3 regions of the Kitasatospora sp. NPDC101183 genome follow, and region 3 is predicted to be linked to each of the others. Evidence: riboswitches for the same ligand, from Rfam matches in the RefSeq annotation. Region 3 holds a riboswitch; each other region holds the start of a gene.
What was found. Region 3 has a riboswitch for thiamine pyrophosphate ahead of ACIRRS_RS13565 (purine-cytosine permease family protein). Riboswitches for the same ligand answer to the same signal wherever they lie in the genome.
Positions count from the first base shown of each region.

Region 1: another riboswitch for thiamine pyrophosphate. It lies ahead of thiO (glycine oxidase ThiO); the one in region 3 lies ahead of ACIRRS_RS13565 (purine-cytosine permease family protein).
Region 2: another riboswitch for thiamine pyrophosphate. It lies ahead of thiC (phosphomethylpyrimidine synthase ThiC); the one in region 3 lies ahead of ACIRRS_RS13565 (purine-cytosine permease family protein).

Region 1 covers NZ_JBIWOW010000016.1:217,502-219,760, reverse strand. The annotation lists gene ACIRRS_RS23810 (NAD(P)/FAD-dependent oxidoreductase) at 1-1,168, opposite strand, end outside; TPP riboswitch at 1,243-1,355, shown strand; gene thiO (glycine oxidase ThiO) at 1,350-2,259, shown strand, end outside.
Region 2 covers NZ_JBIWOW010000035.1:42,071-44,329, forward strand. The annotation lists gene thiC (phosphomethylpyrimidine synthase ThiC) at 1-1,184, opposite strand, end outside; TPP riboswitch at 1,180-1,314, opposite strand; gene ACIRRS_RS34240 (DUF5326 family protein) at 1,505-1,705, opposite strand; gene tenA (thiaminase II) at 1,919-2,259, opposite strand, start outside.
Region 3 covers NZ_JBIWOW010000008.1:224,597-226,855, reverse strand. The annotation lists gene ACIRRS_RS13570 (S1C family serine protease) at 1-665, opposite strand, end outside; TPP riboswitch at 899-1,046, shown strand; gene ACIRRS_RS13565 (purine-cytosine permease family protein) at 1,039-2,259, shown strand, end outside.

The DNA of each region.
Region 1 (2,259 bases), on a different contig from region 3:
CGAGGGCCGGGTCCAGCGCCGTGCCGCGCTCGATCAGCTTGCGGCCCTGGGTGAGGTCGCGCGGGCGGTCCACGGTGAGCAGGGCGCTGAGGACGCCCCCGCGCAGCCACAGCACCGACCAGGAGGCGTCCTGCGGGCCGCCGCGCCACAGCAGCTCGTCGCCCTCGGCGTGCCGGCCCGCGTACTGGACCATCCGCCCGAACTGCTCGGACCAGAAGTACGGCACCGGGTCGTACGGCGCCGCCTCCTCGCCGAGCACGGCGGCGGCCACCGCGTCGCCGGAGTGCAGCGCGTGGTCCCAGTGCTGGACGGCCAGCCGGGCGCCGGAGCGGGCGGAGGGGTAGCTGACGCAGTCCCCCGCCGCGAAGACGCCGGGCAGGCCGGTGCGCAGCCGCCCGTCCACGAGGATCGCGCCGGTCGCGTCCAGGTCGAGGCCCTCGGCCAGGGAGCCGGCCAGCCAGCCGGTGGCGGGGCGGGCGCCGATGCCGACGACCACCTCGTCCGCGGGCAGGTGCGAGCCGTCCGCCAGCCGGACGGCGCCCGGCTCGACGGCCTCCACGCCGACGCCGCAGCGCAGGTCGACCCCGGCCTCGGCGTACCAGGCGGTCATCGCCGCGCCGACCTCCGTGGGCAGCGCCCCGGGCAGCGGGGCCGGCCCGGCCTCGACCACCGTCACCTCGCAGCCCGCCTGCCGGGCGGCCGTGGCCACCTCGGCGCCGATCCAGCCCGCGCCGACCAGCACCAGGCGGCGGCCCGGGCGCAGCAGGGCGCGCAGGGCGAGGGCGTCGTCGAGGGTGTGCAGCAGGTGGGCCCGGTCCGCGCCGGGCAGGGCGCGGGGCACGGCGCCGGTGGCGATCACCAGGGCGTCGTACGGGAGGTCCCCGGCGTCGGTGTGCAGGGTGCCGGGGGTGAGGCCGGTGGCGCGGCGGCCGAGGAGCAGCTCGACGCCGAGGGCGTCGTAGTCCACGTCGAGGGTGGTGGCGTCGGCCTTGCCGAGCAGGACGTCCTTGGACAGCGGCGGCCGGTCGTACGGCGCGTGCGGCTCCTCCCCCACCAGCAGGATCCGCCCCGCCCAGCCGCCCTGCCGCAGCTTCAGGACGCACTGCGCCCCGGCCAGCCCGGCCCCGACAACAACCACGATCCGCTCAGTTCCGCTCAGCTCCACCACGCCCGTCACTGTACCCAGCGCCACCGTCCCCCCTCCCGGGGCCTTCGGGTGGGGCGAGGCCCGGCGTTAAGGTGGGAGCACCACACGGGAGCCCGGCGAACCGGGCTGAGAGGCGGGCTGGCACGGCCTGCGACCGTCCGAACCTGATCCGGGTCATACCGGCGAAGGGAGAAGAGCAGCCTTGTCACGCTTGCTGAAGGGTGCCCACACCGAGGTGCTGGTGATCGGCGGAGGCATCATCGGCCTCGCCGTCGCCTGGCGCGCGGCGCGGCGCGGAGCGGGGCACGTGATCGTGGTCGACCCCGAGCACGGCCACGGCGCCGCCGGTGTCGCGGCCGGGATGCTCGCGCCGGTCACCGAGGTCCAGTACGGCGAGGAGCCGCTGCTGCGCCTGAACACGGCCTCGAACGCGCGCTACGCGGCCTTCGCCGCCGAACTCACCGAGGCGAGCGGCGGCCTGGACACCGGCTACCGCCGCTGCGGCACGATCGCCGTCGCCCTGGACTCCGACGACCGCGAGGAACTGCGCGACCTGCACGCCTTCCACCAGCGCCTGGGTCTGGACTCCAGCTGGCTCACCGGCCGCGAGGCCCGCCGCCTGGAGCCGATGCTCGCCCCCGGCGTGCGCGGCGCCCTGTACGCGGCGGACGACCACCAGGTCGATCCCCGCCGCCTGCTGAAGGCCCTGTACGCCGCCTGCGAGCGCGCGGGCGTCCTGCTCCACCGGGCCGAAGCCGTCGAGTTGCTGGTCGAAGGCGGTCGCGCGATCGGCGCCCGCCTGAGCACCGGCGAGACCGTGACGGCCGAGCGGGTCGTCCTCGCCGCCGGGCCGCGCAGCCACCTGCTGCCGGGCCTGCCGGAGGGGGTGCTGCCCGCGATCCGCCCCGTCAAGGGCCAGATCCTGCGCCTGCGCGTCCCGGAGGCGTACCGGCCGTTCCTGTCCCGCAACGTCCGCGCCGTCGTGCGCGGCCAACACCTGTACGTCGTCCCGCGCGAGAACGGCGAGCTGGTGATCGGGGCGACCAGCGAGGAGCAGGGCTACGACACCACCGTCACCGCCGGCGGCGTGTACGAACTCCTGCGCGACGCCC
Region 2 (2,259 bases), on a different contig from region 3:
TCGCGCCCGCGGGCGATCCGGCCGAGCTCGCCGAGGGTCTGCAGCTCGGCGAACTGCGCCTCGTCGTTGGCGTCGGCGATGGAGCCGGGGCGCAGCCCGTCACCGAGGGAGAAGGTGACGTCGTAGGCGGCGAGGATGTCGCAGAGCTCCTCGAAGTTGGTGTAGAGGAAGTTCTCCTTGTGGTGCGCGAGGCACCAGGCCGCCATGATCGAGCCGCCGCGCGAGACGATGCCCGTCTTGCGGCGCGCGGTGAGCGGGACGTAGCGCAGCAGCACGCCCGCGTGGACGGTCATGTAGTCGACGCCCTGCTCGCACTGCTCGATGATCGTGTCGCGGTAGACGTCCCAGCTGAGCTCCTCGGCCCGGCCGTCGACCTTCTCCAGGGCCTGGTAGAGCGGCACGGTGCCGATCGGCACAGGGGAGTTGCGCAGGATCCACTCGCGGGTGGTGTGGATGTTGCGGCCGGTGGAGAGGTCCATGACGGTGTCGGCGCCCCAGCGGGTGGCCCAGGTCATCTTCTCCACCTCCTCCTCGATCGAGGAGGTGACGGCGGAGTTGCCGATGTTGGCGTTGATCTTCACCAGGAAGTCGGTGCCGATGATCGCCGGCTCGACCTCCGGGTGGTTCACGTTGACCGGGATGACGGCCCGGCCGCGGGCGACCTCGGCGCGCACGAACTCCGGCTCCAGGCCCTCGCGCAGGGCGACGAACTCCATCTCCGGCGTCACTACGCCCCGCTTGGCGTAGGCGAGTTGGGTGACGGCGACACCGTCGCGGCCGCGCAGCGGGCGGCGCGGGCGGCCGGGGAAGACGGCGTCGAGGTTGCGCAGGTCGCCGCCGCGCGGGGAGGTGTGCCGGATGCCGTCGTCCTCGGGGCGCGCCTCGCGGCCGTCGTACTCCTCGACGTCGCCGCGCTGGCGGATCCACGCGTCGCGCAGGGGCGGGAGGCCTCGGCGCACGTCGGCCTCGTAGGCCGGGTCGGTGTACGGGCCGGAGGTGTCGTACAGCGGGACGGTCCGGCCGTTGGTGAGGACCACCTCGCGGTACGGGACGCGCAGGTCGGGGCGGGAACCCTCGCGGTGGGCCTTGCGCCAGGCCGGGGTGGGGTAGCCGGTGCCGGAACTGTCGGGGGTGGTGGTCCCCGCGCGCCGGGCAGACTGCGGCTGTGCTTCGAACGTGGTCATCGGACCTCATACTCCCTACGCCGGCATTACCCGGTCAGGTTCCTGCGGTCGACGCAGCGTTCGGTCCGTCCGTCGACGGTCCGGTCAGCGCCCTCTCAGCCCGGTGCTCCGAGCTCCCGCGTCGCAGGCGGTGTTGCCTGCACATGACGCCCAACACCGTAGCGAGCCGATCCCCACAGGTCCAGACGGCGAACAGAACGGCGAACGGAACAGCGAACGGAACAGCGGACGGAACGGCGGACGGCTCCAGCGACGCCCGAGGCCCGGCTCCCCGGGTGCGGGGGCCGGGCCTCAGGGGCGCGGTCGGTCGGGCCGGCGGCTCAGCTCTTGGCCGCCTTCTTCACCAGGACGACCACGGCGGCGGCGATGCCGACCACCACCAGCAGCTTGATCACGATGCTCAGCACCGCGCCGACGATGCCGAACACGAAGCCGATGATGTTCCAGGCCAGGATCAGCACCAGCACCGGAACGACGATGTTGCGCACCCAGGAGGGCAGCGACTTCCAGAACTCAGCCATGTCGGTTCCTCTTCTCCCCTCGGGCCGGCTGCCGTCCGGTGCCGCATCCCGCTTGCTTTCGGTACTTCGATCGTACGGTGACACTTGCGCCGGAACGAGGCCCAACGGCCCGGAGAGAACCCCGATATCACCCCGACCCCGGCCCCCGGGGTGACCCCCGACGAACACCCCGAGAACGGGCCCGCGAGCCCGTGACGACGGCCCCCGCGCAGGTCAGACCGGCCAGCGCTCCCCGCGCCAGGCCGCGTCCCAGAACATCCACTCGTACCGCGAGGTGGTCGTGAAGTGCTCGACCATCCGGCGCCGTTCGGCCTCGGACAGTTCCTCCCCGATCCGGTCGGTGAGCGCCAGCACCCGCCGCACCACCGACTGGAAGGCCTCGTCCCCGTACGTCGCGATCCACTTGGCGTACAGCGGGTCGGGGGAGCCCTGGGCGAGCAGCGCCTCGCCGACCCGGGCGTAGATCCAGTAGCAGGGCAGCACCGCGCCGAGCGCCTCGGCGAAGGAGCCGCCGTAGACGGTGGCCAGCAGGTAGCTGGTGTAGGCCCGGGTGG
Region 3 (2,259 bases):
TCGGGGCCGGGGCCCCAGCCGCCGAGCGGCTGGCCTGCGCCGAACGGGTGGTGCCCGTGCGCGGCCGGCGCGACGGGGGCGGCGGGCGCGACGCCGTACGGCTCCTGCGCTCCGGCGGCCGGGACGCCGTGGGTCGGGGTGGCGTACGGGTTGCCGACCGGCGGCAGCGCCGGGGCGGGCACGGGTGCGGGCGGCACGGCCGGCGGGGGCGCATCGAGGTACCCGGTGACCGGGTCGACGGCGGGCGCCTCTGCCACAGGAGCGGCGAGGGGAGCGGGCTCGGCCACGGGCGCCTCCGGCGCCGGGACCTTGGTGAAGGCCACGGTGGGCTTGTGCCCGCCGTCCGCCGGGACGGATTCCTCGGCGGCCGGGTCCGGCACGCGACTGAACACCATCGTCGCGTTGTGCCCGCCGTCCGCCGGAGCACCGTCCTCGGGCACAACGGCCTCAACGGCCTCAACGGCCTCAGCGGCGTCGGCGGCCTCAGCGGCTCCGGCCACCGGCTCGGCCGCGTCGGCCGCCGGGTCCGGGACGCGGCTGAAGGCCATGGTCGGCTTGTGCCCGCCCTGAGCAGGGGCGTCGGGAGCGGCACCGTCCGCTCCCAGACCGCCCGAGGGCTGCTCCCCCTGCGACCCGGTGGGCCCAACCTCGCGCTCGGTGCTCACGGACGACCTCCATAGCTGACAGAACCAAGGACCATAGTTTTTCGTACGGCCGATTCGATCGCCGTAAGGACCTCACTGAAGAACTCATAAGAATCCTTAACCGGCGCCGACCTGCAAGGACGGAGGACCGACGGCCGGAGGTTCCCCCACCCCCGCCGGACCCGCCCACCATGCGGACCGCGCACCCCCTGGCCTTGGCGTTCACCCCCCTGCCGGTTAGCCTGTCGCTCCACGAACTGACACGCGGGAGCTTGGACCCACCAGGCTGAGAGTGCGCATGTCGACCGTACGCCACGGCACCGTCGGCGAACCGTCGAGGGGGCGCTGACCGCCGGAACCTGTCCGGGTAATGCCGGCGTAGGGAGTATCGGCCATGCCGCCCGCTTCGTCATCCTCTTCTTCCGACGCGCCCGCGTCCAAGGAATTCCCCTCCGCGACGGACGTCCTGGAGCGCGACGGGCGCCAGGAGGCCCCGCTCGTCCTCGACACCGAGCCGCCGCGCACCCTGCGCTTCCGGGACCACTTCGCGCTCTGGATGAACCTGGGCGTCAGCCTGATCGGCTTCTCCACCGCCGCCACCGTGCTCGGCACCAAGGGCAGCGAGATGTCGCTGGCCGCCGCCGTGACGGCGATCGTCGTCGGCACGGCCGTCGGCACCGCGATGCTCGGCGTGGCCTCGCTGATCGGCGCCCGCACCGGCGCGCCCGCGATGGCCAACCTGCGCGGCCTGTTCGGCACCCGGCTGTCCTACCTGCCGACGGTGCTGAACATCGTCCAGTGCGTCGGCTGGGGCGTGTTCGAGCTGCTGACCATCGCGGCGAGCGCGCAGACCGTCGCCCACACCACCGACTACCGCTGGCTGTTCGTGCTGCTCGCGGGCGCGCTGACCACCGCGCTGACGATCTGGCCGCTGGGCTCGATCGCCGTGCTGCGCCGCTTCGTCGCCGGGGCCGTCGCGGTGGCGATGGTCTACTTCACCGTCCAGCTGGGCCGCCAGGGCGTGCCGGACCCGGGCGCGGGCAACTGGCACGGCTTCCTCGGCGCGACGGACGCGATGATCGCGGTGTCGATCTCCTTCGTCCCGCTGGCCGCCGACTACACCCGGCACTCGCGCACCCCGCGCTCGGCGTTCTGGGGCAGCTTCTCCGGCTACACGATCGCCCAGGTCTGGTGCTACGTCCTCGGCCTGATGGCGCTGCTCCAGTCGGACGGGGACCCGAACCGGATCTTCGACTCCTTCCTCGGCGTCTGGGCCGGCTGGCTGTTCCTGCTGGTGCTGGTGCTGCGCGAGACCGACCAGTCCTTCGCCAACGTGTACTCCACCGCGATGTCCGTGCAGAACCTGCTGCCGAAGGTGGACCGCCGGGTGCTCAGCGGCCTGATCGGCGTGCTGATCACCGTGCTGGCGCTGCGGATCGACCGCTTCACCGACACCTACAGCAACTTCCTCGGCCTGATCGGCTCGGTGTTCGTGCCGCTGCTCGCGGTGCTGGCGGTGGACTACTTCTTCGGCGCCGGACGCAACGGCTGGAACCTCTCCGCCGACGCGCCCTCGCGCTGGCTGATGCTGCTGCCGTGGCTGCTGGGCTTCGCC